3 regions of the Alkalihalobacillus phoenicis genome follow, and region 2 is predicted to be linked to each of the others. Evidence: riboswitches for the same ligand, from Rfam matches in the RefSeq annotation. Region 2 holds a riboswitch; each other region holds the start of a gene.
What was found. Region 2 has a riboswitch for thiamine pyrophosphate ahead of thiE (thiamine phosphate synthase). Riboswitches for the same ligand answer to the same signal wherever they lie in the genome.
Positions count from the first base shown of each region.

Region 1 (10,132 bases), 1.8 Mb from region 2:
GCAACGCCATGTGGAAATATTGGTGTACTTAAAAACCCTGTCCCACTTACACCATGATCAGTTTCTACATTGACAATGACAATCTCATGTCCACTAAAAGCCATATCTGATTTCCCCATCTGTACATATCTTTCAACCGTCATATCCGTTATTTTCATTCTGTTCTCCTAGCCTGTTTAGTCAAAACTAAATTTTGCTAGAATACCTCCCTTGTTTTTAAATTCCACTCCCCAAAAGAAAACGCTTTCTTTTAAATCCCTTGATGTCATTATAAGACCCTTCACTAAGGAAAACCTCTTTAAAAATCTTTCTTTTACTTTAAAAAAGTTTAAAGAATAAGGAACATACGTACTTATATAAACTTTATAAAAACACAAAAAGGCACAGCATTGAATCACTTTCAATTGAATCCTCATCACTTAATCTCCTATGTGAATAGTGCGAATTAAAAGCAGAAAAGAACTCATATATAATGGTCAATTCAAAGCAAAATAAAGCACTCTTTTTAACTATACGGCCTTATGACATTTATATTCGTATAAATATCATACAAAAAAGAGCCATTCTACAAGAATCGCACATCTTGTGGAATCGCTCTATTTCCCTGTCGTTTTGAGGGCTGTCATACCATTTCAATCAAAATGGAAATTAAAAACATAGCCTTTTCTTATTTGAATATTTTTTTGAACGCCTTAAAAAATGTTGTACGCTGATAAATTTTATAATGACTATTTTTTTTCGGAGTCGTAATCCATCCATAAGTTTTAGGTGTTCGAACTCCTGGGCGATGAACGACATAATGTTTGACACTTGTTTTCGCTGAAATTCTCTGTTTTAAACTAAGTTTTCTTATTCCCACTTTCATATTATCAGCCCCTCATCTTTTTGCGGTAAAGACTAAGATGCTACTCTAACATTCATTTCGACGTAAAAAGGTTCAATCCTTGTCTAAATTCCGAATAAATCGTTCAAATTTATTTATACGATACTACTTTTTACAACCGAGACCGCTAAGTGTTTTTTTGCTATAAATGTTAAAGCCTTGATAACTGAAAGGAGGAACCTTCAATTCCTACTATCGATTCGTGTAATACTTTATTTTCGTGTAATACTTTATTTTCGAGCAATGCAAGTATTATGTACTGTAACACATTAATTGGAACACTATTCCCAAACTGTTTCCATGCTTGACCATCACTGACTGGAATTTTAAAGTCCTCTGGAAACCCTTGAATTCGGGCACATTCCCTTGGTGCCAATTTACGAACTCGACCGTTAATCAGATAACAACCCGTTTTGCTTCCAGGCCCGCCTCCTTGTGCAGATAAAGTAACCGCATGGCCTAGCTCACTATAAATACGCTCACCCTGTCCTCCTTTATTAATCGTCCCAACTCGAACAGGCTTTAAAATATACTCCATTAGTAAAGATTCGGCCGGTACTTTATCAAAGTCAACGGTCATATCGTCCCTTTTGATCACATAATGGTCTGTTTTCTCATCATGTAAAAGGTAATCTCTTAAAATGACACGGTCATTAGGAGGTTTCGGAAAGGCAAAAGACTCGACTTGTAAATCTTTCCGAATCGCCACCATATAAATTCGTTCTCTATTTTGCGGTAGACCAAATTGACTCGCATTAAGAACTTGATGCCAAAATTGATAGCCAATCTGCTCAAGTGTTTCTCTGACTGTATTTAATGTATTCCCTTGATCATGAGTGGCAAAATTACGGACATTTTCCATCAAAACAAGCTTCGGTTGATGATGCTTCACAATCCTTGCAACATCAAAAAACAGCGTTCCTCTCGTATCTTCAAATCCTTGTCTTTTTCCCGAGATACTAAATGGCTGACACGGAAAACCCGCACATAAAATGTCATGCTCTGGGATTTCGCTAGGCTCAATTTGTGTGATATCTCCTTCTGGATGGATGCCGAAATTTTCCGAATAAGTCGTTTGGGCATGCTTATCCCATTCAGATGCATAGACACATTCAGCCCCAAAAGACTTCATCGCCAAATGAAAACCACCAATACCAGCGAATAAATCGACATATTTCATCCCGTTTAAAGAGTGAGCAAACTCCGTCACATTAATCATTTTCAAATCCTCTTTCTTCGTCCAACTTCTATCCCATTATTTTAACACAAATAAAGAATTACTTTTATTTAAACCCTTTTCCTCTCCCCATGCTTCTGACTTTCTTTCCTAAACATCCATGCATCCGAATTTCACATGTTTTCACTCATAAAAAAGAGGCTAGATTAGCCCCCTTTTTTAATAATATAAAATTTTCACTTTCTCACACTTGTCGCATTGAACCATATACGTATCTCCCGAATAATGATGGTCACATTCGCCTTGAATTTGTTCAATTAATTTTTCTAGCTCTTTAATCGATGACTGGTATCCTAGAATTGTGGCCTTTAATTGATTCACCTTTATTTTAATCAGCCCCTATAAGTAGAGTTGACTGCCTTTTTCCCGAAACTCTTCGGATTTTTCTTTAAAGCCTTCTTTCACTTCCTCGTTGCTTTTTCGAATGTCATGAGAGATTCTCATGCTGCAAAACTTCGGTCCACACATTGAGCAAAAATGAGCCGTTTTGGCTCCTTCTGCTGGTAATGATTCATCATGAAAGGAAAGAGCTCTTTCAGGATCAAGTGATAAATTAAATTGGTCTCTCCAACGAAATTCAAATCGAGCTTTAGATAAAGCGTCATCTCGTTCTCTCGCATTTGGGTGACCTTTCGCCAAGTCAGCAGCATGGGCCGCTATTTTATACGTAATCACTCCTTCTCTTACATCATCACGATTCGGTAAGCCTAAATGCTCCTTAGGCGTCACATAACAAAGCATCGCCGTGCCATACCAACCAATCATCGCTGCTCCAATGGCTGATGTAATATGGTCATAACCTGGAGCAATATCCGTTGTCAACGGGCCAAGTGTATAGAACGGTGCTTCCTTACAAAGCTCGAGCTGTTTATCCATATTTTCCTTAATTAAATGCATCGGAACATGTCCTGGACCCTCGACCATGACTTGAACATCGTGTTTCCAAGCCCGTTCTGTCAATTCACCTAATGTTTCAAGCTCAGCAAATTGGGCTTCGTCATTAGCATCAGCAATCGAACCAGGTCTCAGTCCATCACCTAAGGAAATACAAATATCATAGGCTTTTAAAATCTCACAAATCTCTTCAAAATGCGTATATAAAAAGCTCTCTTCATGATGAGCTAAACACCATTGAGCCATAATTGCCCCGCCTCTTGAAACAATGCCCGTTACTCGCTCCACCGTTAATGGAATATATCTTAAAAGAACACCAGCATGAATCGTAAAATAATCAACGCCTTGTTCCGCTTGTTCGATTAAGGTATCACGATATACTTCCCACGTAAGGTCTTCTGCTACCCCATTCACTTTTTCTAATGCTTGATAAATCGGGACCGTTCCAAGCGGTACTGACGAATTTCGAATAATCCATTCTCTTGTCGTATGAATATTCTTTCCGGTTGAAAGGTCCATAATATTATCAGCTCCCCACCGTGTCGCCCAAATCATCTTTTCCACTTCTTCTTCAATCGATGAGGTCACAGCGGAGTTACCAATATTGGCATTAATTTTCACATGAAAGTTTCGCCCGATAATCATTGGTTCTGATTCGGGATGATTAATGTTGGCAGGAATAATCGCTCTCCCTTTTGCCACTTCATCTCTCACAAATTCAGGCGTCATTTTTTCACGAATCGCAATAAACTCCATTTCCGGGGTAATGATCCCTTTACGAGCATAATGAAGTTGTGTGACATTTTGGTTCGCTTTTGCTTTGAGTGGCCTTTGTTTCATTTCTGGTAATGGAACTGTATTTTTTGTTCTTCCATTATCCTCTGGTTTCATTTGCCGACCATCATACTCTTCACAGTCTCCACGTTCAGAAATCCAAGCCGAACGAATTCTTGGTAATCCTTTTTTTAAATCAACGTGATAGTTATCATCTGTATAAGGACCGCTCGTATCATAAACTTGCAACGGTTCATTTTCCACATTTATTCCATTTATGTTTGTTTCACTCAACTGAATCTCACGTACCGGCACTAAAAGATCCGGTCGTGAACCTTGCAAATACACTTTTTTACTTCCTTCAAAACTAGACATAATCGATAAATTCTTCTCATTCACTGAAGATGTTGACATTCTACTCGCTCCTTTGATTTGTAGTGGATCGATGTAGAACACGCCAAAAAAGCGGAGGCCGTTTGACTAGAAGCCACAAAAAAACCAGATCCAATACACATGAATGGACCTGGTTTACTTAACTCATAGAAGTTAAAAAAAAATTAAATAAACGACTAACTTCCCTACGCTGGCATGATCCAGATCAGGTCCAAAGAGTCAAAAAGTTTCAGCGCACTTCTCTCTCAGCCCAGCTCATTGGGCACCCCTAGCTACTTATATTAAGTTTCACAGAAATTATATACTTTTCCAAAAATTACGTCAACACAACATTTGTAATAGGTTGTTTTTAATGACCTTGTCTATTATTTTTGCCTAATCATTTCGTCTAACCCTAAAATGCGAATACGTTGATACGTCGCATAATGGGAACGATACAACAAATTACTCGCTTCTCGAACAGACAGTTCCTTTGAATATTGTACGAGAAATCTTTCTTCATCTTCTGTCCACCTTCGACCTATGTTTGGTGTTTCCAATTGATACAATTTCAACTCAAAGGCGAGATGTAATAATTCGGTTAACGATAATTGGTTCAAATCCATTAATTCAGTAATTGATAAATGTCCCCAATGTTCTTTGATCTGATTTTGATTATTCAATATTCACACCTCATAATACGTTACTCGTTTCATGGGCGACCAGTCTCTCTTTCATTTATATGATGAAATACCCTATCCGTTATACAACACATATCTACTCCCTCTTAATTGTACCACAGCACAAAAAGTAAAATTGGGCATTTTATTGAACACCTTAAATTCGAAAAACATGAGCCTTTAAAGTTTGTAAATTATTAACATCATTTCTTTTCTCTCTTTTGAAAAGGATATAAATAAGGAAACTCATTTTAGGTCGTAATTGAAAAAGGAATTTTATCAATTTTGTCCTTTCTGCATATACAATATTAATGATATATGTTAAATTATAAGCAAATAAGATGATTTTTTTAGACAAACCACATTTTTTGTCCTCTGCAAATAAACATTTGTTTCTATGGATTGTAACCAAAAAAATGATGAGGAGATGATCATATGTCAAGCAACACATTACAACAATTTCTATCTACTAATTTAAATGATTTAAAAGAAAAAGGTCTTTATAACACTATTGATTCTCTAGAAAGTGCAAACGGTCCCATTATCAAAATTGATGGCAGAGAGTTAATTAACTTATCTTCTAATAACTATCTCGGCCTTGCAACAGATGAACGCTTAAAAGAAGCCGCAACTAAAGCAATCGCTGATTTTGGAGTTGGCGCTGGAGCCGTTCGTACGATTAACGGAACCTTAAAATTACATGATGAACTAGAAGAAAAATTAGCCGAGTTTAAGCATACAGAAGCCGCAATTGCCTATCAATCAGGATTTAACTGTAATATGGCTGCCATTTCAGCTGTAATGGATAAAAATGATGCGATTCTTTCTGATGAATTAAACCATGCATCGATTATTGATGGTTGTCGTCTTTCTAAAGCAAAGATCATTCGCGTTAAGCACTCTGATATGGAAGACTTACGTCAAAAAGCAAAAGAAGCGACAGAGTCTGGTTTATACAACAAAGTAATGGTCATTACTGACGGTGTATTCTCAATGGATGGAGATATCGCAAAACTTCCAGAAATCGTACAAATCGCCGAAGAGTTTGATTTAATCACATATGTCGATGATGCCCATGGGTCAGGGGTTCTTGGTAATGGTGCCGGAACAGTAAAACATTTTGGTTTATCTGACAAAGTAGATTTCCAAATTGGAACCCTTTCAAAAGCAATTGGTGTTGTCGGAGGTTATGTAGCAGGTAAAAAAGATTTGATTGACTGGTTAAAAGTTCGTAGCCGTCCGTTCCTTTTCTCAACAGCCCTAACCCCAGCCGATATAGCTGCTTCCATTAAAGCAGTTGAGGTGTTATCAAACAGCACAGAGCTACAAGAGAAGCTTTGGGCAAACGGAGATTATTTGAAAAAAGGTCTAAAAGAACTCGGATTTGACATCGGTGAAAGCGAAACACCAATTACTCCTTGTATTATCGGTGATGAAGTGAAAACACAAGAATTCAGTAAACGTCTAAATGAAGAAGGCGTCTACGCAAAATCGATTGTTTTCCCAACTGTCCCACAAGGTACTGGTCGTGTTCGTAATATGCCAACAGCCGCACATACAAAAGAAATGTTAGATGAAACGATTGCGATTTATCAAAAAGTCGGAAAAGAAATGAACATTATCTAAAAACATTAACTTCAAAACGGATGAGCGGAGGAATTCTTATGAAAAAAATCTTAATCACTGGTGCATTAGGTCAAATTGGATCAGAGCTAACAATGACTTTAAGAGATCGTTACGGGGCAAAAAATGTCATCGCAACAGACATCAATAAAAACGACAGTGATGTTGTTTACAGCGGACCATTTGAGCAATTAGATGTTACAAATGATAAAGCCTTTTTTGAAACAGCTAAAAAGCATAATGTTGACACGGTTATTCACTTAGCCGCTCTATTATCAGCAACAGCGGAACAAAAACCACTTCTAGCTTGGAACTTAAATATGGGTGGACTTGTCAATGCCTTAGAAGTTTCAAGAGAGTTGAATACACAATTTTTCACCCCAAGTTCAATCGGTGCCTTTGGTCCATCAACACCAAAGGTTCGTACACCACAAGATACGATTCAACAACCAACAACGATGTATGGTGTCAACAAAGTGTCTGGTGAGCTATTATGTAACTACTACTTCCAAAAATTTGGGGTCGATACGAGAGGGCTACGTTTCCCTGGCCTCATTTCATATGTGGCTCCTCCAGGCGGCGGCACAACTGATTATGCCGTGGAAATTTATTATGAAGCGATCAAAAAAGGTCACTATTCTTCTTACATCGGAGAAGGCACCTATATGGATATGATGTATATGCCTGATGCTTTAAATGCAATTATTAACTTAATGGAAGCAGATCCTGCTAAGCTTAAACATAGAAATTCTTTCAATGTTAGTGCGATGAGTATTGCACCTGAAGATGTAAAAGCATCCATCCAAAAATTAATGCCAGAATTCACAATGGATTACAACGTCGATCCAATCAGACAACAAATTGCCGAAAGCTGGCCAAATGCCATTGATTCAACTTGTGCCTGCGACGAATGGGGTTTCAAAGCAGAATACGATTTAGACAAAATGACAGCGGATATGCTCCTGCATTTAAATAAAAAACTGACTATGGATTCAGAAGTGACAAAAGGCGCGATTTAAGCGCCTTTTTTTATTGCCTGTGTTTACTTTCGCTTTAATATTTATTTATTCGCACCCTAATTCACACAACTCCACTTTTTCATTACCTATCACCATCTATTCCTTCTCATTTTAACGACGAATGTTCCTAAAAAGGAAATCCCCTTCCACTTGTAGAAATAGTTATAATTCAAAGGAGGCTCTAGATGTCGAATACACAATTATTAGAAATGGATAGCCAACTGTTAGAAGGGATTGGTAGCTTCTGTCTTAGAAGTAAAAAGAAGTCGAATGGATACATAAATAAGAATAAATGGCTGAACGAGCGGTTTGAAGAGGGGTTGAAATATGTACAATTAATTGAAAATAAAAAACAAGTCGGGTTTATTGAATATACAGCAAGTGAGAATTCATCTCGTGTTGTTTTTGCTGAAAACTATTTAGTCATCCATTGTTTATGGGTAAGTGAAAATGGCAAAGGCTATGGTACAAAACTCATTCAAAAATGTATTCAAGAAGCAAAAGCATCCTCCAAGAGTGGTGTGATTGTTTTAACAAACCCAGAAACCTCTTGGACACCAAGCAAAGAAATTTTTATAAAAAATCAGTTCAAACAAACGGCGATAGGTCCTCATCACTTCGAATTGCTCGTTTATCCATTAGAACAAAACGATTCAATCCCGACATTCCCTACTAATTGGGAAGAAAGAACTCAAAAATATGAGGGACTAACTATATTACGTTCGTTTCAATGCCCTTATGTTGAAATTGCTACAGAAAATATAAAAACAGCTGCAAGCACATTAGGAATCGCTGTGAATATCATCGACTTAAAAACGAGAAATCAATTAATGGAATTAGCCCCAACCCCTTATGGCATATACTCGGTTGTTTTTAAAGGAGAACTTATCTCCTTTCATCGAATAACAGTTCACACAGTTATTAAACGATTGAAAGAACTTATGTAATAAAGGAGACCAAATTAGATAGCACAAAAAGACTGCCCAGATAAAGTCGTTTCCATGACCTAATTGGGCAGCCCCGCTTATTTTCAATTAAAGAAAAGCACATTGAATAACATCTCACCTTTTATTTCAAACCATATATTTTCCAATGCTACTATAAATATAATTGCTAAAATAAATGAAGTAATTGAACAAAACACTTTATTCCTTAACCTCATACTAGAACGTTTATACAGTATAGGAATGAAATAAATAACAATCAACCAAATAACACCTTGTAAAACCCCTGCAATTAAGTCTATATAAGAGAAAGGCGGTTTAATAAATGGAGATAAAAAAAGATTTGTGAGTAACAGTAATATAAATAGGAAACATTGATACATGATAAATGCAATCTTTTTCATAAAAGAATGGACTCCGTTTCAGTTGAGCATAATTATTATTTAAATTATAAATCCTTAATGAAGAAAAAAACAGACAAAAAAGACAGATGAACCTAAATTCACCTGTCTTTTCTTAAAGCCTTTTAGAAAAACAACGATAGCACAAAGGTCATGATACAAACGATAAATAACAACATTAAGCTGTATTTTAACGTGTACTTAAAGATGGAAGATTCATTTCCTGTCTGACTAACAGCTGCTGCGGCAATGGCGATTGATTGAGGCGAAACTAATTTACCCATGACGCCTCCTGCTGTATTAGCTGCCACTAGTAAAGCTGGAGATGTTCCGATTTGTGTTCCCGTCACAACTTGTAAGCTTCCAAATAGGGCATTGTTATTAACAACAGAGCCTGTTAAGAAAACGCCAATCCACCCAAGAATAGGACTCACAAACGGGAAGAAGTTTTCTGTTTTCGCGAGCGCAATTCCTATCGATGCACTTAAACCAGAGAAATTGGACAGATTCGCAAAAGCCATAACTAAACAAATAGTGAGAATAGGCATCCACAATTCTTTAACCGTCTTTCCTAATTCTGAAAAAGTCTGCTTCGCTGATAAAGCAGGAAATAAAATGCTTGTTAGAATAATCGCGATTAAAATAGCGGTTCCTGTAGCAGAAACTAAATTTAAGTTCCAAATCGCTGTAACTGGTGTAGCCTCTGCCACAATAGGCGGGCTTTGAACAATTTGTTCGTGTAATCCTGGGATTGGAAAGCGAATCGTTGTAAAATCAAGCATTCCCCCCGGAGCAAATAAAGCCTTAAATCCAGGTAAACTCCATAAGGCGATAATCGCCGTTAAGATATAAAAAGGAGACCAAGCTACAACAATTTGTTTGAATTTATAAGATTGTAATGGCACTCGTTCTTCTGCTCCTGGCTCACGATAAATAGTTTTCGGATTCCATTTTTTCAAGAATAAGGCAAGTGCAACCATACTTAATAATGACGACAAAATATTGGCAAGTTCAGGCCCCATAAAGATGATCGTCAATGTTTGAACAATTGTATACACACCACTTACAACAAGAATAGCTGGAAAAATCTCTTTCATCCCTTTAAAACCATTTAAAATGACAATTAATAGAAACGGGACACTAAAGGAAATGACAGGTAACATCCAGGCAAGCATTCTTGACAATTCAAGCGTTTCTAATCCACCTATTTGTGCCCCTGTAATGACTGGAATCCCGATTGCCCCAAAGGCACCTGAGGCCGCATTCGCAATTAGACACAGGCCGGCAGCTTTAATTGGTTTAAAA
Region 1 covers NZ_CP154853.1:3,053,886-3,064,017, forward strand. Annotated here, with positions in the region: gene AA0017_RS14470 (mandelate racemase/muconate lactonizing enzyme family protein) at 1-158, opposite strand, end outside; gene AA0017_RS14475 (hypothetical protein) at 668-865, opposite strand; gene AA0017_RS14480 (DNA cytosine methyltransferase) at 1,035-2,102, opposite strand; gene AA0017_RS14485 (serine protease) at 2,280-2,441, opposite strand; gene thiC (phosphomethylpyrimidine synthase ThiC) at 2,460-4,202, opposite strand; TPP riboswitch at 4,347-4,461, opposite strand; gene AA0017_RS14495 (hypothetical protein) at 4,547-4,843, opposite strand; gene AA0017_RS14500 (glycine C-acetyltransferase) at 5,276-6,466, shown strand; gene AA0017_RS14505 (L-threonine 3-dehydrogenase) at 6,505-7,482, shown strand; gene AA0017_RS14510 (GNAT family N-acetyltransferase) at 7,668-8,429, shown strand; gene AA0017_RS14515 (lactate permease LctP family transporter) at 8,953-10,132, opposite strand, start outside.
Region 1: another riboswitch for thiamine pyrophosphate. It lies ahead of thiC (phosphomethylpyrimidine synthase ThiC); the one in region 2 lies ahead of thiE (thiamine phosphate synthase).

Region 2 (10,132 bases):
TAAAGGCATAAATTTTACTAAGGGGAGAATCAATCACATACAGTTCATCGTGACTGAGAGCTTGAGCACTTTTGATCGAATCATTCCCTTGATGAAGTTCCGCATAGTGGAAAGTAATCGCTTGATATCGCCCGCTCTCTTCTCCAGTTACCTCTTTTGTTTGCAAAATGGCTTCGGTGTTTTCTTTCCATGTTGATAAAACATCCTTCAAAAATCCATCCTCAAATAATAACGAGACATCTTGTCTTAAATAGCTTTTTTGGTCAAGCATTGAGTGAGTTTCCCATGTTAATACATATTCCTTTTCATTTTTAACCGAGGATAAATCTAATTCTGTTCTGATTTCAATGTATCTTGTATTTGGATCAGGTGGAAAATACGTGAGCGTTTCTTTTGGTTTAGGATCTTGAAAATAAAATAGGAGAAAAAGGCTCATGCTAAGAGAGAGAAAAAGGACGATAGGAATTGTGGCAATACGTTTCATGGAGTCCTCCATTTCATGGCGTGTTGCCACATTTATATGTTGGCTTGTCTTGGATTATACCTTAACGCTGGCTCGTGAAGCCTGTAAGTGAATAAGAGGAGGGAATAATGTGGTGAAGAGAAAAGTTTCAACGAGTTATATGGAGAATTTGGAATACTTAAAAAAACAGCTTGGTGTTGAAGAAAGTATGGACATGATCTGCTTAGAGATGAAACATGCGGATCGCCACATGGCCTTTTTTGTTGTCGATGGATTTGCCAAAGACACGGCTTTAACAGAAATTCAAGAGCAATTATCGAGAACGACTGAAAAAGAAGTCAAGCTCGATCCGTTAAAAGCCTTGATTCAAAGTCGGATTCCTTATATTGAAATTGATACGGAAAATGATCTAGATAATGTGGTTGACCAAGTCTTAGCTGGTCCGACCGCTTTGCTTGTCGAAGGTATTTCTGAAGTTATTATTATTGATACGAGAGAGTATCCGGTTCGTGGTCCTGAGGAGCCAGATACCGAGCAGGTTATTCGTGGCTCAAAGGATGGATTTGTTGAAACGCTAGTCATGAATGCTGCCCTTATTAGGAGGAGAATTAGAGACCGGACTTTTCGAGTAGAGTATGTTCAAGTCGGCCGTCGTTCGAAAACCGATATTACCCTCTGTTATATAGGCGATATTGCTGATAAGGAAATGATTGAGGATATTAAAGATTCTTTAGAAAAAATTGATACAGATGGGTTGCCAATGGCCGATAAGACGATTGAGGAATTTGTCTTTGGCCATCATTATCAGCCGTATCCACTTGTCCGTTATACGGAAAGGCCAGATGTCGCAGCAACTCAGCTCTTTGAAGGGCATGTCGTCATTCTCGTCGATGGTTCTCCAAGTGCGATGGTGGCACCGACCACCTTTTGGCACCATTTACAACATGCAGAAGAGTATAGACAAAAGCCTATTATTGGAGCAGGGCTTCGGTTAGTACGATTTGTTGCTGTTTGGGCTTCGATTTTTTTAATGCCTTTATGGTTTTTACTCGCTGATAATAGTCAATTTGTACCGGAGACTTTGTCTTTTGTTGGTGCTGAGGAAGGTGGGACTGTTCCATTATTTGCTCAGTTTTTGGTGGCGGAAATTGGGATTGAAATGCTGAGGATGGCCTCGATTCATACACCTAATGCGTTAGCGACGGCATTAGGACTCGTTGCGGCCTTATTAATTGGCGAAGTCGCGATTGAAGTTGGGTTATTTTCTCCTGAAGTCGTTTTATATTTAGCGGTTGCGGTCGTCGGTTCATTTGCAACCCCAAGTTATGAACTAAGTTTGGCGAATCGCTCCATTCGAGTGGCTCTCTTAGTGTTAACAGCTCTTTTTGGTTTAGGTGGATTTCTATTTGGAACGACATTATGGATCATCATGCTCGTTCGAATTGAAAAGTTTGAGACGCCGTATTTTTGGCCCTTTATCCCTTTTAACGCTCGTGCGTTACGAGACGTTATTTTACGAGCCCCAATGCCACTGAAAAATCGGCGGCCGACAGCGATTCATCCGAATGATCCAGATAGGTAAATTAGGACGAATGAGAAAGACAGGGAGCAACGCCGGCCGTTAAGAGAGGCCACTGAAAAAGTTTCAACATCAGCTTTTTCTTAGAAATTAGATTTCCAAGTAGATAATCGCTCATGGGTTTAAACTGTTTTTTCATGATCCAAAACGGAGCCAGCGGAATACCCGGAGACTCCTGCGGGAGAAGTGAAACACGGGAGACCCCGCAGCGATTAGTCGCGAGGAGGCTCCCGGTTCACCCGCGGAACGCGTAGGGTATGCAGCTGGCGGAGTAATCCAAAACATCCAAACTAACTTTAACTAACAGGACTTTTTCAGTGGCCTCCGTTAAGAGAGTTTGGTTGGGTCGAGGATGATGTGTAAAAAAGCGAGAGTAACGCCGCTAAAGTGGGCTTGACCAAGATGATGTGAAAAAAAAGCACCGTCATTTATTTACGGTGCTCTTCCATGTCGCGTTCATACCATTCATCTTCAATAAAAATTTGCTCTAAGTCAATGGCTCTTCGTTCGGTAGCGAGAACGAGTCCGAATGGAGTTGGATAATTGGGGGTCGTAATGGTAAAACGAATGCCTTTTGAATTGGCGATTTTGACGTATTTAGAATAAGTAGAGTAGGGGAGGTGCCCGTTTATAAACAGTTGCAAATCTTTTTCTTTTTCCATCGTTTGAATAATTTCATTGTATAATCCGTTTCTTTGTACTTGGGTTAATGTTAAAGCGAAAAAAATTCGTTCGGCTATCGTTGTTAAAAAGAGGTTTCGCTCTTCCAATTTCACTTGGGGCGTACCACGCAATGCATAATCCATCTTTTCTTGAACTTTTTCATTCATAAAAATCTTCCTCCTAAATTCAATGATTCCGCTTTTCTTGTCCTTTTTTGCTTATCTATACATATCATATCATAAGAAGAATTTTCTTATGTGTCTGTCAGGTGAAAATGAGCTTAAACGTTCGAACAAGAATTGTAGAAAAAGGGAGGAACTTTTTATGATTGCCTTTTCAGTCCTTTTCTTTGTGTTTATATTAGGGGTGACGATTGGTGGCTTATTGGCAGCAGGTAAACATCCACCTTCTTTATTCCTCTATGGTTTATTTACATTTGCTTTTCTTGTTGTTTGTTTTATCGGAATGATTGTTGGATTATTATTTCCTTCTTTTCTAATTGGGTTTTGGTTTATTGAATTTATCATTTGTGTGCTCACTTTTCTGTTTATTTGGGCAGCTTGTACGAGGTTTCACCCAAGTTTCGGTTTCTTTTTTGTTCAGGAGAAGATTGTATTAAATTTATTGTTTTTCCTCTTCTTCTTTATGGGTTTTGAATGGGGGATATTCGATTTTCGAGCGTTCTTTACGATTTTTGCAAGTTTAGTTTTCGCGATTGCTTTGTTTATTGGGATATTTATTCAATGGCAGCTAAGGCAAAAATTTTGGCAATTTCCGTATGCTGTTTACTTACCTTGTGTCTGGTTATTCATTATCGCGGTCATTAAAATATTTTAAAATAAATTCAAAGTAGTTATTGCAGTATTTTAATTATTCTAATTTTAGTAGAATCCTTTCCGTTCTAAGGTTAGGCTGTTATAATGTCTTTGAGGTGAGCAGTATGAAAACGTTTTATGATCTCTTGCAGCTTTTAAAAAAGTTTGGCATTTTTATTTATACTCGCGACCGCAAAATGGACCTCCAACTTATGGAGAAAGAAGTGCATGAACTACATAATTGGGGTATGATTGATACACAAACATTTCAGCAGGCATTGCTCATTTTAAGAAAAGAGCTCAGTCAAGCAAAAGAAACGAAATTGTAGAAGGTGGAGTAGGATGACAAATAAGTGGTATGTTGGTATTGATATCGGGGGAACAACGATAAAAATGGCTTTTATTACTGAAACTGGGGAAATCACTACAAAATGGGAAATTCCAACAAATACTGAGGAGCAAGGGATCCAAATTCCGCAAGATATTGCCGCAGCGATCCGGCTTAAGCTTGATGAATTAGGGGAGAGTTCACAAAAGTTATCCGCGATTGGATTAGGAGCTCCAGGTTTTATTGAAATGGAAACAGGGTTTATTTATAAAGCGGTTAACATTGGATGGAATGACTTCCCACTAAAGGAAATATTGGAAAAAGAAACAGGTCTTCGTGTAACGGTTGATAATGATGCCAATGTGGCGGCCTTAGGTGAAATGTGGAAAGGTGCAGGAGATGGTGCATCTGATTTACTTTGTGTGACACTTGGAACAGGTGTTGGAGGAGGAATCATTTCAAACGGTAAGATCGTGCACGGGGCGAACGGAATGGCTGGAGAAATTGGTCATATTACCGCGATAGCTGAAGGTGGGGTCTCTTGTAATTGTGGGAAAACGGGCTGCATTGAGACTATCGCATCAGCGACTGGAATTGCTAGGCTTGCTGAGACCGGGTTGGTCCAACGTCCTGAAAGCAGATTGCAATCCATTTTAGTAAGTGACGGTGAAATAACGGCAAAGGATGTATTTGAAGCAGCTGAGGCTGGCGATTCTTTTGCGAATGAAATTGTCGAGAAGGTTTCCTTTCATTTAGGGTTAGTCATAGCAAACTTAGCTAATTCGATTAATCCCCATAAAATCGTGATCGGTGGTGGCGTTTCTAAAGCTGGGAATGGTTTATTAACACCGTTAACCACACAATTTAATCGTTTTGCCCTTCCGCGTGTTGCAGAGAGTGCTGAGATTGAAGTTGCGACACTTGGGAATGATGCTGGAGTGATCGGGGCAGCTTGGCTTGCCAAAATCTCTTCACCAACCCCTCTAAATGAACATACTGTATAATGTAAAGGGACAATCTATAAATAATACGAGCAAAATCAAATAGAAAGAAATTCAGCCTGATGAAGGAGAAGAAATCGAATGACAGAATATCGAATTGAACGAGATTTACTTGGAGAAAAGGAAGTTCCAAAGGATGCCTATTATGGAATCCAAACGATGCGAGCTCGTGATAATTTTCCTATCACAGGATACCCGCCACATGAGGAACTAATTAAAGCTTTCGGATACGTAAAAAAAGCAGCGGCGATGGCTAATCGTGATGTTGGTGTTTTGCAGAAAAAAATTGCAGGAGCAGTCATTTTAGCAGCGGAAGAAGTAATCGAAGGAAAGCTTTCCGAGCATTTTATCGTTGATTCTATCCAAGGGGGAGCCGGAACTTCTTTTAATATGAACGCCAATGAAGTGATTGCTAACCGTGCCATTGAAGAATTAGGTGGAAAAAAGGGCGAGTATATGAAAGTTAGCCCTAATACACATGTCAATATGGCTCAATCAACAAATGACGCTTTTCCAACGGCGATTCATATTGCATGTTTAAATTTATCAAAAGGGCTCATTCAAACATTAAACGAGTTAATTGAAGCAATCAAAAAGAAAGAAGCAGAATTTGACGATGTTTTAAAAATGGGAAGAACGCATTTACAGGATGCCGTTCCGATTCGTCTTGGACAAGAGTTCGGTGCTTATCGCCGAGTCCTTACACGTGACTTAAAACGTATTGAGCGTTCCGTTGGCCACTTGTATGATATCAATATGGGAGCGACTGCTGTTGGAACAGGTTTAAATGCGAAACCGGAGTATATTGAGAAGGTTTCTAAATACCTTGCTGAAATTACTGGATTTCCATTAAAGACAGCAGAAGATTTAGTGGATGCGACTCAAAATACAGATGCTTATACAGAGCTATCAAGTGCGTTGAAAATTATGGCGATTAACTTATCAAAAATAGCAAACGACTTACGTCTCATGAGTTCTGGTCCAAGAACAGGATTAAATGAGATTAACTTACCAGCTCGACAACCTGGATCATCTATTATGCCTGGAAAAGTGAATCCTGTAATGTGTGAAGTGATTAATCAAATTTCGTTCCAAGTTATCGGAAATGACCATACGATTAGTCTTGCTTCCGAAGCAGGGCAGCTAGAATTAAATGTGATGGAACCAGTTCTTGTGTTTAACTTATTACAGTCATTCACAATTCTTCAAAACGGAATGGATGTTTTCCGTAAATTTGCCATTGACGGCATAACCGCTAATATCGAGCATTGCCGTGAAATGGTAGAGCATAGTGTCGGGATTATCACTGCGATTAATCCTCATGTTGGTTATGAAGTTGCTTCACGAGTCGCTAAAGAAGCGATTGAAACGGGTCGCTCTGTACGTGAAATTTGTTTAGAACGTGGTATTTTATCGGAAGAAGAATTAAATGAAATCTTAGATCCGAAAGAAATGACGAATCCTGGAATTGCTGGAGCCCGTTTTATTTATGGGTAATATTGTTCTATAAAGATGGGACTGTCTCTTAAAGTCGTCAAATGACCTTAAGTGGATAGTCCTTTTTTGTTTTCAAAATATGTTCTCCTCATTACAATCTGTTTTTAATAAAATTTGTCTAAAAAGTATAAAAAATGATAAAACGTATTCAAATCACGCAGATATGATATTTCAGGCTTAAAAAAACCTTAAAACTTATCCAGTTATGAAATTTTTACTAATCATTTAGTCTTATCAATTGTATAGTCCATATGAACATGGGATAATAGGTTGAATGAAATGGAATGAAGGTGATGTCATTTGAAATTCATCAAGACATTTCTTCTTTTAGTCCTATTATCAGGCTGTACGATTTATCATAGTCAACCATTACCTGAAGCTTATAACGATCTGAGAGAAAAACAGCAAGTGACAGAGCATTATTGGGAAAGTTCTGTCATCATTCCTTATCAATCTACTTACCCTTTTTATAATGTCATAGGCTGGCTTGATTCAAGAACAATTTTAACCCTAGAAGAGTCTGAGAATGGGTCGAAAATAAGTCATTATCATCTATTTAGTAGTGAAAAGGCCATATTTTATGAAACGCCGCACATCGTTTATGATGTTCATATAAATTCAAATCAGTCGATCATTGCCATTCAAGAGTTTAATCAAGAGAAGCAGACGGTCGATCTTTTATTTTTAGATAGTTCTGGGGAATTGTTAATGAAATTAGAGGGGTTTGGTGAACAATACAATGTATATTTCCATCCGGATAATAAAAACGAAGTCATAGTGACTGCTTTTTTACCGGACTGGCAACATGAATCCTATTATGTGGATATCTGGACAAATAAATTGTTGCCAATCACAATTGAGGCAGCGTATGTTCAATGGTTACCAGATGCTCATTTGGCTTATATAAAGAGGGGAATAGACGATATGAACGTGGTTGCTCCATTATATCGTTATTCGATTAAAGGAAATAAAGAAGAATATACGAATAAAGATTTGATTGAGTATCAATATTTCGGGAATTCATTGTCTTTGCATATTGCGGTGGAGACGATTTATGATGAGAATTCGGTTTATTCCTTTTATCGGGATTCCAAGCATGTAAAAGATTTAGAAATACCGATTTTAAGTACTCACTCTAACCAGTGGTGGATCCCATTTTTTGATTATGGAAAAAAAACGAACTTTTTTTATTATTTCAAGCCTAAGTATAGTAGTGATTATTATAGCTATGATCAAGGGTTTGAATTAAGACAATTCTCGCTTGAAACCGGTGAAGACAAGTTTTTAATGGAATGGCAGGAAAATGTGCCATTACAATTGTCACCAGATGAAAACTTTTTACTCATAGGTACCCAGTTCGAACAAATTCTACGTTTAGATGATCTTGAGATATCAGTGAGTATTGAATAGTCTTTCCCTTGATTTTTATTGGGCATCTGTCATAATGAAAGGGTAAATAATTTTATATTTTACGAGAAAACTAGGGGTGCTTATCTTGAATAAGCTGAGAAAAAGGTGGTTCCTTTTACCCTTTTAACCTGATCTGGATCATACCAGCGTAGGGAAGTTGATGCTTGTTATGATTTTGTATGAGTAGCCGCGCTTCTTTCCTATTGAATGAAGTGTGGTTTTTTATATTTTGTTAAAAATGTAGGAGTGATAAAACATGAAAGATTTTCGTTTATATGCGATTACTGGAGAAGAATTTCACACTGGAAGAGACCTGATTGAAGTAATGGAAGAGGCCATTCTAGGTGGGGTGGATATTATCCAGTTGAGGGATAAAGAGAGTTCAAGAAAAGTTGTCTTTGAAAAAGCAAAGAAATTACGTGAACTGACGAAAAAACATAATGTGACGTTTATTGTGAATGATTATATTGATATTGCTTTAGCAGTAGATGCCGATGGAGTGCATATTGGACAAGATGATATGCCACTAGCTGATGTACGAAAGCTTGTTGGACCAGATAAAATGATTGGTGTTTCAACACATGCTGTCGAAGAGGCGAAAGAGGCAGAAGCTGGTGGAGCTGATTATATTGGCGTTGGACCGATTTTTCCAACGAACAGCAAAAAGGATGTAGTCGATCCTGTTACGACTGCATACATTCAAGAAGTGAAAGAGGTTGTGGAAATTCCTTTTGTTGCGATTGGCGGAATCAAACTCCATAATGTCGGACAAGTAATTGAGGCTGGGGCAACAAGAATTTGTATGATTAGTGAAATTGTTGGGGCCGAGGATGTCAAAGGGACAGCCGAGAAATTTATTAAAATCCTTGACGGAGTGTGATTGAAGTGGAATTAACGATTAATGGTAAAAAACATGAATTAAATGTTATGACATTAGAAGAGGTCGTTTCTCATTTTGAACTTGAATCCCATCTTGTCGTCACCGAAGTGAATGGCAAAATTATCGAACGAGATGAGTGGGCAAAAACAAAGGTTGAAGCGGGTACGGAAATTGAGCTCGTCCATTTTGTAGGAGGCGGTTGAACCAATGAAACGAAAAACATTAGAAATAGCAGGGAAACAATTAAATTCACGCTTTTTTTTAGGCACAGGAAGGTATCCGAATCCATTTGTTCAGAATGAGGCGATTCGTGTATCGGAAGCAGAGGTGTTGACATTTGCGATTAGACGTGTGAATTTAGAAGCTCCCGAAGAGGATGCGATTTTACAACATCTTGAGCCTGGAGCGTTTACGTATTTACCGAACACATCCGGTGCCACGAATGCAGAAGAGGCCATTCGGATTGCTCGATTAGCAAAGGCATCAGGTATTAGTAATTGGATCAAAATCGAAATAAGTGCCAATGAAAAGACACTATTGCCTGATCCAATAGAAACGTTAAAAGCGACAGAAATTTTGGCAAACGAAGGGTTTGTTGTCTTGCCATATACATCGGATGATCCTATTCTTTGTAAAAGGCTTGAAGAAGCAGGTGCAGCTGCCGTTATGCCGGGTGGTGCCCCGATTGGTTCAGGATTAGGCGTTCTTAATCCGTACAACATCGGCTTAATAGCAGAAGAGAGCAATGTACCTATTATCGTTGATGCTGGATTAGGCAGTACGATGGATATTACACAAGCAATGGAATTAGGCGTCGATGGGATTCTAATGAATACTCCTGTCGCTAAAGCAAAGGATCCAGTCAAAATGGCAAAAGCGATGAAGTTGGCTATTGAAGCAGGGCGTCTATCGTATGAAGCAGGTCGGATTCCGAAAAAGAAATATGCGACGGCAAGTAGTGGATTTGCAGAATTTCAATTGTAGTGCATGGACGACAAAGAAACAAAGCGTGAAATATCCGATTGGTTAATGAGCTTTTTGTGAAGATAACAAATTCATAGATAGACTATATAACAATGATGTCTTTAGGGGCGTGTAGACAATGGGGAAAGAAATAATTGTTCTTGGTGGAGGCGTCATTGGATTATCTGCCGCTTTCGAATTAAAAAAACGAGGATTTAATGTAACGGTTTTAGAGAAAAATAAATGTGGTGGACAAGCATCGGGGGCAGCAGCAGGAATGCTTGCCCCTCTTTCTGAAATTGGCGAAGATCCAGATGACTTTTTTAAGCTGAGTTTAGAAAGTTTACGATTATTTGCTGACTGGCAGAATGAGATAAAAAATGTTTCAAACGAAGACTTTGAATATAAAGAAAGTGGAAGCTTACACGTTGTCTATCATGAAGCTGATCTTCTCGCACTTCAAACTCGCCTTGCTTGGCAGAGTCAATGGGGTGTAACAGCAGAACTTTTAACGGCTGAACAAGTGAAAGAGA
Region 2 covers NZ_CP154853.1:1,295,981-1,306,112, forward strand. Annotated here, with positions in the region: gene AA0017_RS06105 (hypothetical protein) at 1-484, opposite strand, end outside; gene AA0017_RS06110 (spore germination protein) at 624-2,045, shown strand; gene AA0017_RS06115 (YueI family protein) at 2,471-2,872, opposite strand; gene AA0017_RS06120 (hypothetical protein) at 3,030-3,542, shown strand; gene AA0017_RS06125 (YqgQ family protein) at 3,646-3,849, shown strand; gene AA0017_RS06130 (ROK family glucokinase) at 3,863-4,852, shown strand; gene aspA (aspartate ammonia-lyase) at 4,931-6,346, shown strand; gene AA0017_RS06140 (hypothetical protein) at 6,647-7,756, shown strand; TPP riboswitch at 7,819-7,928, shown strand; gene thiE (thiamine phosphate synthase) at 8,013-8,636, shown strand; gene thiS (sulfur carrier protein ThiS) at 8,642-8,839, shown strand; gene AA0017_RS06155 (thiazole synthase) at 8,844-9,620, shown strand; gene thiO (glycine oxidase ThiO) at 9,739-10,132, shown strand, end outside.

Region 3 (10,132 bases), 1.6 Mb from region 2:
CCATAATGATCTCATATTCTTACATAGAAGATAAGCTGTAGGACACTATGAAAATCGTAAAATGCTTGATAAAATGACTACCTATGAAAATAACTTCTAATAGAAAAGTTGGTGCTATTATGTGGTCTACTGCAGAAATCGGAATAGACTTAGGAACAGCAAATTTGCTGGTATATACAAAAGATAAAGGAATTGTTATAAATGAGCCTTCTGTTGTGGCATTAAACACAGAAACGAAAGAAGTACTTGCCGTTGGAACAGAAGCGAAAAATATGGTTGGAAAAACACCTGCCAACATTATCGCTGTTCGCCCTTTAAGAGATGGTGTCATCGCTGATTTTGATGTAACGAGTGATTTGTTAAAAGCGGTCATGAGAAAAGCAAGTAAAAAATTAGGGTTATCGATGAGAAAACCAAATGTTGTCGTCTGTGCCCCTTCTGGCTCAACCTCTGTCGAGCGTCGTGCTATTTTGGATGCTGTACGGAGCTGTGGAGCTAAAAATGTCCATATCATCGAAGAGCCTGTCGCGGCTGCTATCGGTTCTGATTTGCCCGTTAGCGAACCGATAGCCAATGTGGTCGTCGATATCGGTGGTGGGACAACAGAAGTTGCGATCATCTCATTCGGTGGTGTTGTTTCTTGTAACTCTGTCCGTGTTGGAGGAGACAAGCTTGATGACGCGATTATTCAATATGTACGTAAACAATACAATATTTTAATTGGGGAACGAACTTCCGAACAAGTAAAAATGGAAATTGGTTATACCCCAATCGAGCACGAAGAATTAACGATGGAAGTGAGAGGTCGCGACTTAGTTAATGGACTACCAAAGACGATTACCTTAACATCCTCTGAAATTCAATCAGCCTTACATGAATCTATGGTGCAATTACTAGAAGCTATTCGTGCGACGTTAGAAAACTGTCCACCTGAATTAAGTGGTGACATTGTCGATCGTGGTGTAATGGTTACAGGTGGAGGAGCTTTACTAAACGGCATGCAAGAATGGTTATCGGATGAGATTTCCGTACCGGTTCATATTGCACCAAGTCCATTAGAATCTGTTGCGATCGGGACTGGCCGTTCATTAAAGTTTATTGATAAACTACAAAAAGCAACTGTATAAGAAGAAATCCCGTAAAGCCCTTCTGGACTTACGGGATTTCTTCTTTTTAAATATCTTGTGCCTCTAATCGTTGAGTTTGATCATTATAAACCGTTTCGTCAAGCTCCTTCGTCCATTTTCCAGTTAACGTACCTGCTGTCATACTCCCACTTACGTTAACAGCTGTTCGACCCATATCAATTAGCGGCTCGACTGAAATCAATAAACCAGCTAAAGCAATCGGCATATCTAGGGCTGATAAAACGAGTAAAGCAGCAAATGTTGCTCCTCCTCCAACACCAGCAACCCCAAAGGAACTAATAGCCACCACAACAATTAACGTAAAAAGAAACCCTGGATCTAGTGGATTAATCCCTACTGTTGGGGCAATCATCACAGCTAGCATTGCTGGATAAATTCCGGCACAACCGTTTTGACCAATCGATAAGCCAAATGACCCTGCAAAGTTAGCTGTTCCTTCTGGTACACCTAATTTGCGTTGTGTCTCAATATTTAAAGGTAATGCACCAGCACTCGTTCTTGAGGTAAAAGCAAAAGCTAATACAGGGAATGCTTTTTTCACATACGTAATTGGATTTAATCCTGATATTAATAATAACAATAAATGAATAATAAACATGACAATTAAGGCTACATATGAAGCAACAACAAATTTTCCAAGGTTGGCAATCGAAGCTAAATCACTCGTTGCTGCCGTGCGGGTCATAATCGCTAACACCCCATATGGAGTTAATCTAATAATCATTTTAACGACACGCATGACAATTGCATGGATTGAATCAATAATCTTTGCAAACATTGCAGCTTGTGCTGGTTCTTTTCGTCTAACTCCTAAATAAGCGATTCCTAAGAAAATAGCAAAGATAACGACCGCAATCGTTGAAGTAGACCTAGCACCAGTAAAATCTAAAAATGGATTAGCTGGAAGCAACTGAATCACTTGCTGAGGGAAAGTCAAACCTTCGACATTATTTGTATAGTTTTCCTCCATTGCCGCTCCACGAGCGATTTCTGCTTCTCCTTGCTCAATTTCAATCGCTTCTAAGTTAAAACCAAGCGTCGTAACGATTCCAACAGTGGCAGCAATAGCTGTCGTTCCAACTAGAATAGCAATAATTAGGGTACTAACTTTCCCAAGGTTTTTCGTTATCGTTAGCTTCGTAAAGGCAGCTAAGATTGAAATAAAAATTAAAGGCATGACAATCATTTGTAAAAATCGAATATAACCGGTTCCAACAATATTATACCAACTTGTCGTTTCTACGATAATCTCAGATGATGAACCATATACCCATTGAAGTACTAACCCAAAAACAATCCCTACACCTAGAGCCGTAAACACTCTTTTAGAAAAGGAAATCTGCTTCTTTTGCATGACATATAAACCAAAAATAAATAATAGCATAATGACAATGTTTAAAATGGTAAACACTTAAACCCTCCCCCTTCTTATCGTAGATCATTTTACAAGATTATTCCTATCAGCTAGGTAGGAATAATCTATTTTATTCAACTTAACTGAAAATAGACCTAACTTATTTCCGATCTCTATTTTTTCTTTTCTCTAGTAGCTAAACACCGATGAACTCTCCTTCTGATTAGAAAGAAAAAAGAGCTGTTCCAACTTTGGAACAGCTCCTTCATTAAAAGATATCCTATTTATAAAGGTGAGGAACACGACTTTTAAAAACTGGAACATTCTCACGTATTTCCGCAACTTCTTCAAGCTCTAATTTCGCCCTTAAAGTCTCTTGTTTATCTTTTGCTCCTTTTAAGATAACCTCTCCCCAAGGGTTAATAAACATAGAGCGTCCGGAAAATAAAGTTCCCTCATCTTCTCCCACTCTATTACAAGAAATTAAATAAATCTGATTTTCAATGGCTCTTGCTTGCTGTAATACTTCCCAATGAATCGCACGCACCTCAGGCCACTCAGCGACAACAAATAACAATTCAACGCCTTCTACAGCTAAGGAACGGGCCAGCTCTGGAAAGCGCAGATCATAACAAATAATAATTCCCATCTTATGACCATCCAAAGTAAACGATTCAACCTTTTGCCTGCCACCAGTTAAATACTTCGGTTCATCTAACATAGGCACAAGGTGAATTTTATCATATTCATAAATAAGCTCACCTTCACGATTAAAAATGAGGGCTCGGTTATAAATCTCACCTGCTTCCTTCACAGCAATAGAGCCTCCAACAATGTTAACTTGATAAAATTTAGCTAGATCACTTAAAAATTGAATCGTTTCTCCATTTGGTGTATCTGCTGTTTTAGCTAAATCTTTTAATCGATACGCCGTCGTCCACATTTCAGGTAACACTAAAACATCCGTATTTTCATCAACAGTCATTTGTTCCTTCACCCAAGCTTCAACGACCCGCCTGTTAGCCTCCGGATCTCCTGGGGTAATATCCATTTGAAAACATGCAACATGTAACATCTCGATTCCACCCTTCACTTCATCTACTATTCTTAACTTACTTCCTTATTGATAGATTAGCGTATTTAAATAGAAAGCAAAAGAAAAAAGCATTGTTAAAGTAGGAGGTGGAATCGTTCTCGTTAAATAAGCGGAAAATCACTTTTATAAACTGGGTTCGTATAAAAAGGCGGTCTTGGCCCTATTTTTTGCATCGTCCAAGAGTGATCGATATAATGCATTGTGACCAAATCATCAGATTCATTTAATAAAAGCAACACCATTTCAGGATTAAATTCAAATCGCATTCCTTCTCCTCCTTTCAAAGTCACATTAGGAGTTAGTTGCTTCTCCTCCATTCACATGAAGAACCTGCCCCGTGACAAAACTGGCATCATCTGAAGCAAGATACACATAAGTCGGGGCCAATTCAAACGGTTGTGCCATTCGTTCCATTGGGTTTAATGAACCAAAGGTGGCAACTTGATCAGCCGTGAAACTGGCAGGAATTAAAGGGGTCCAAATCCGTCCTGGGGCTACTGCATTCACTCTGATTCCCTTTTTAATCACATTCTTAGCTAGTGCTCTAGTAAATCCAACAATCGCTCCCTTGGTAGCTGTATAGTCAATCATTTGTTCTTCGCCATTATACGTCACAACTGATGTCGTCCCAATAATCGAACTGCCAGGTTTCATATAAGGCAATGCCGCTCTTGTCGTATAAAAATGCGAATAAATATTCACTTTAAATGTGTCATCAAACTGTTCATCCGTAATATCGGTTAAATCCTTTTGTTGAAATTGGATGCCGACATTATTCACGAGAATATCTAAACGATTCCACTTTTCAATCGTCTTCTCAACAATCGCCACACTTTGCTTTTTCTCCCGAACATCACCTGGCAATAATAAACATTGCCTGCCTAGCTCTTCAATTCTTTTTTTCGTTCGATTGGCATCATCATGTTCATCTAAATAAGATATCGCTATATCTGCTCCCTCTTTCGCATAAGCGATAGCGGTGGCGGCTCCAATCCCACTATCTCCACCAGTAATTAGAGCAACCTTATCCTTTAATTTTCCACTCCCTTTATAATGAGGATTTTCCAAAATTGGTAGAGGCACCATTAACGCGTCTACACCAGGCTGCCTTAATTGCCTTTGTTCAGGGGCACTGATAGGTATTTCTTCATACCGTGTGATTTTTCCATAATTACGGTAAAGCGGATAAGGCGTAGAGCGCATCGTTTCTAAAAATTTTTGCTGTAATTCATTAATCTTTTGCAGTTGCTCCTGTTCATCTTTTGACACATAACCCCTCCTCGTTTTAACTTCTATGCTATGTATATGAGACTTGAAATGATTCATGCAAAACCAAAAACCCCTATACTAGCATAGCCAGTATAGGGGTCAATCTATATAATCAATTCGTCTAAGCGAATCCCTTGTTAACCTAAACGAATTGTTTGAACAAAAAGGGGATTGAATGAACAGCTTATCGTTTTAGTTCCAGCTATTCACTTCTTTTTCTGCCTCTTCTTTGGATTTACCGTACCTTTCTTGAATTTTCCCAATTAACTTATCCTTGTCTCCGTCCACTTGTTGTAAATCATCATCGGTTAATTTCCCCCACTTTTTCTTCGCTTCACCTTTCATTTGATTCCATTTACCTTTCCATTTCACTTGTTCCATTTGTTTTTCCTCCTCTAAAGTAAAATTCTTATCGTTGCTTACTCTTTCATTTACCGTTATCGATAGCCTTCAAACACAGAATCGCTTTTTTTCATCATTTATCAAAATCAGCGGCAATTTTACGAAACAACATCTGAGGCATCTAACAACATGAAGGTGAGGAGACTCACGCTCGCCCGCTATTGCTGTTAGCATGCAGCTGGCGGAGTATGTTAACTAATGTAACCATTTTTTAAGATTAGCCCGTTTTCAGTGGCTTCAAGTACCTAAACAGTCATTTTGGAACGGGCTTTTTGAGCTTATATCTTTTTCACATTAAAAAACTGTGGATAGCTTTTCACAAAAATAATTAAAACTGCTAAAGTGATAAGCATTTGCGGAACAAGGTAGGAGGCATTATAAAAAGCCGAATAGGCTAAATCATTCCATCCATCTGGCGTAAATTCGGAAAACCAAATGACACCTGAAGCAAAATGGGATAAAAAGCGTAGAAGCGTTGCAAAAATCACGCCAATAATAAGTGAAGTCACTTTAGGCACTTGACCTTTTTTCACAAAGAGAGCAGCAAAACCAAGCAATAAAAATGGAACTGGATAATCTAACAGTAGTTGGATTGGATGAACAACGTATGGACTAATTAATAAATCAACAAGACCGGTAATCAAACCAGTTAATACCCCAACTTTCCAGCCACGACGAAAAGCAATAATAAATAATGGAATCATTTCTAAGGAGATCGAACCTCCATTTGGCCAAAAAGCATTAATCTTTACTAAACTTAATAACGTTGCGAGCCCTGCAATCACTGCTACCTCAATCATAATCACTAAACGTTCTCTTTCCAAACGAAAAACATCCCCTCTATGCGTAACCACAGGGGGATGTCATCCGTTGCACAATATGAACAGACTAAATCCATAAGTGCAAAACCGTAAACACCACTTCCCTACGCTAGTTTTACCTAGATCAGGTTCCAAGAGTTAAGGTTATTACCTCTCTCAGTCAAACGACACCCCTAGTGGTTATCTAATTATTTTTTTCATTGTAACATAAGTAGTTTCTATGTGGTAGACCATTTCCTTATTAATCCGTTTCAAACTCCTCAACTAGTAACGATAACTCCTCCCATCTCTCCATCGCTTTCTCTAATTCGTCATTCAGCTGCTTTTGTTCAGCAAGGAGTTTTTCAATCATCGTAAAATCACTCCCAGCTGCTGCAATTTCTTCTTCAATACTCTCTAGTTTCTCTTCTAAGCTTGAAATTTTTCCTTCAATCGTTTCCCAATCCTTTTGGTCCTTATAAGATAGTTTCTTTTTCTTTTGTGCTTTTGTTGAAGTCGCTTGAGCTTTCGCTACCTGTTGTTTATCCCGTTGTTCTTGTTCTTTCTCTTCATTCGCCATTTCCAAATAATCGCTATAGCTACCTTGAAAACGATTAATGTCCCCTTTCCCATTAAAAACAAGCAAATGATGGGCGATCCGATCGAGGAAATAACGATCATGCGATACGGTCACAACTACACCTGGGAATTGCTCCAAATAATCTTCTAATACTGATAACGTTTCTGTGTCTAAATCGTTTGTCGGCTCATCCAGGAAGAGTACATTAGGCTCTGCCATTAACACTCGAAGTAAATAAAGTCTTCGTCTCTCCCCACCTGATAAACGACGGATGTAAGTCCAATGCATCGAACGCGGAAATAAAAAACGCTCTAGCATTTGCTCCGCAGTGATGACATCACCTGATTTTGTATAAACGATTTCAGCGATTTCCTTAATATATTCGATGACTTTTAAATCTCCATCAATTTCATGGTCTTCCTGTGTATAATAACCAAATTCGACTGTTTCCCCGACATGAACCTCGCCTTTTTCAGGTTGAAGTCTTCCTGCCATAATGTTTAATAAGGATGACTTTCCACTCCCATTCGGCCCAATAATTCCGAGTCGTTCTCCTTTTACAAGCAAATAATCAAATGGATAAAAGAGCTCCTTTCCTGAAAAAGAATGACTTACTCCCTTTAATTCAATTACATCATTACCTAGACGTTTGGAACCAATCGCAAAATCGAACTCTCTCGTTTCCTGTTTAAATTCTTGGTCTTTTAGATCATGAACTCGGTCAATTCGAGCTTTTTGTTTTGTCGTCCTTGCTTTTGCTCCTCTTTGCAGCCAAGCTAATTCTCTTCTTAATAAATTTTGGCGTTTACTTTCCTGCTGTGTTTCAATTTCTTCTCTTTCTGCTTTTTTCTCCAAAAACACTTCATAATTTCCTTGATAACGGAAAAGTCGACCACGGTCCAACTCAAATATTTGGTTTGTTACCCTATTAAGAAAATAACGATCATGGGTAATGACGATAAAAGAGCCTTTGTATTGCCCAAGAAAACCTTCTAACCATTCAATCGTTTCATTGTCCAAATGGTTTGTAGGTTCATCCAACAACAAAAGATCGACTGGATTAATAAGAGCCTTCGCAATCGCGACTCTTTTTTTCTGGCCACCAGAAAGCTCTGAAACTTTTTTTCCAAACTCTTTAATACCCAGTTTTGTTAAAATCGTCTTTGCGACCGTATTCGCTTCCCACGCCTCTAATCTATCCATGTCTTGTTGGAGTTTCATTAAAGTTTGGAGTTTTTTCTCATCATTCGATAACTCTAACTCAAATAATGCCTGCTCATAACGACGCATCGTCACCATAATAGGCGTTTCTCCATAATAAATTTGTTCTAACACAGTTAGATCCAGATCTAAATCAGGCTGTTGGGCTAAGTACTCGACTTGAAAATCATTAGCATGAATAAATTTACCATTATCGGCTTCTTCAATCCGTGCGATCGCTTTTAAAAGAGATGATTTTCCAGTTCCGTTAACCCCAATCAAACCAATCCGTTCTTTTTCATTAATTGTAAAATTGAGATCTTGAAATAAAACCTTTTCTCCAAATGTTTTTGTTAAATGTTCTATTTGTAATAAACTCATTCTCATTCATTCCTTATCAAAGCACTGGACTAATATTCCTATGCCTATTTCTATCATTTATTAAAGGCAACTATATCCTAAAATCCCTTTATCAAAGTTCATCTTTGCGAAAATAATTAGGGGTAACGATTCTATTTTCATATTGTTGATGAAATATATGAGTCGTTGCCGGTGATATCGGTGGAATTAACCAAGTCCAATCACCTGTTACATCTCGATTCACTTGTGCTTCCTTCTCTTCAAACCTTTTAAATTGTTTGGCGGCTGTATGATGATCAACAATGCTGACACCTGCTTTTTTGTACGAATATAACACGGCTCTATTTAACTCTATTAATGCCTCATCTCTCCATAAAGAGGAATCACGTTCCTGATTTAAGTGAAATATTTTAGCGACTCGTCTTAAAAGATCGTAACGAAATGGATCAGCAAAATTTCGAGCTGCAATTTCGGTTCCCATATACCATCCATTAAACGGGGCAGCTGAATAACGAATCCCTCCTATTTCAAGTACCATATCCGAAATAATCGGAACAGCATACCACTTTAACCCGAGTTCAGTTACATGTTCATTTGTCGGATGTTCGATATCAACCTCTACAATTAAATGTTCTGGAATAGCAAGCCACTGAGGTTTTTCCTCTCCTATTTGTACGACGATTGGCAATAATTGAAAATCAGCTCTAGTGCCTTGCCACCCCAAGTCCAAACAAACTTTTGTAAATTCAATTGAAGCCGGATCGCCGATTATACCATTTTCTGTTTCAAAACCTGCATAACGAAATAATTGGTGATTGAGGATTTTAACTTCGGGATGACTCGGATGATCAGCTCGAAAAATCGTAATCGTTGGTCGGATTTTTCCATGATTCGTTGCATATTGAATATGTTCAAATAATTCATGGTGAATATCAGAGGCTGTTTCGACATGCCTTGCATCACGAACATGCATAGAATCCCAAAAGAGGCGACCAATACATTTATTGCTATTACGCCAAGCCATTTTCGCACCATGACTTAATTCTTCGTATGTATGATGATAAGTACCTGTTTGTTCAATTTCTTCATGTACTTCATTTAATCTCCTCTTTAATTCCTGCTCTGATTTTGCAAGTTCATAATAGCATGTTTCAAAAAATTGTTTTGCTTCATTAAAAAGATTTTTCTTTGAAAACATTTTTCTCCTCCTAATCCCCACCATAAATCGATTGATACAAGAAAATAAGTGGTTCATCTTATAAAAATGAACCACAAAACCTATTGATTACTTCTTTTCATTTAAAAGCTTTACGATGTCACCCTCTAATTTCTCTGGTGCGGTTTGCGGGGAGAAGCGCTCTACTACTTCCCCCTCTTCATTGACAAGAAATTTAGTGAAGTTCCATTTTATTTCCGAGCTTAAAACCCCTTTTTTCGCTTTTTTTAAATGTTTATATAACGGATCGGCACCAGAGCCATTCACTTTAATTTTCGAAAATAACGGAAATGTTACACCGTGATTCAATTTACAAACTTCTTCCATTTTATCATTTGATAATGGCTCTTGGTTCATAAACTGATTACTAGGAAATCCTAATACCACTAAACCTTCCTCTTTGTACTTTTGATGGAGCTCTTCTAATCCATTAAACTGAGGGGCTAAGCCACACTTGGTTGCCGTATTAACAATTAACAAAACATTACCTTTATATTTTTCTAATGCAATATCGGTCCCTTTTGGTGTCTTTACTGAAAAATCGAATACATTCGTCATAAAAGTCTCCTTTATTATATCAGTCTTTTCTTTATTATACTAAGTGGCCTATCAATATTCGAGCATTACACCTATTTATCATCCATTGTTTTAATTTATTATAAACGGGAATAGGGCATTATAGCGAAAAAAGACTTACCTTCTTTAAC
Region 3 covers NZ_CP154853.1:2,900,828-2,910,959, forward strand. Annotated here, with positions in the region: gene mreBH (rod-share determining protein MreBH) at 120-1,127, shown strand; gene AA0017_RS13850 (L-cystine transporter) at 1,174-2,532, opposite strand; gene AA0017_RS13855 (carbon-nitrogen family hydrolase) at 2,783-3,577, opposite strand; gene AA0017_RS13860 (hypothetical protein) at 3,700-3,864, opposite strand; gene AA0017_RS13865 (SDR family oxidoreductase) at 3,890-4,801, opposite strand; gene AA0017_RS13870 (CsbD family protein) at 5,060-5,248, opposite strand; gene thiT (energy-coupled thiamine transporter ThiT) at 5,548-6,093, opposite strand; TPP riboswitch at 6,175-6,275, opposite strand; gene AA0017_RS13880 (ABC-F family ATP-binding cassette domain-containing protein) at 6,332-8,230, opposite strand; gene AA0017_RS13885 (nitric oxide synthase oxygenase) at 8,322-9,407, opposite strand; gene AA0017_RS13890 (glutathione peroxidase) at 9,495-9,983, opposite strand.
Region 3: another riboswitch for thiamine pyrophosphate. It lies ahead of thiT (energy-coupled thiamine transporter ThiT); the one in region 2 lies ahead of thiE (thiamine phosphate synthase).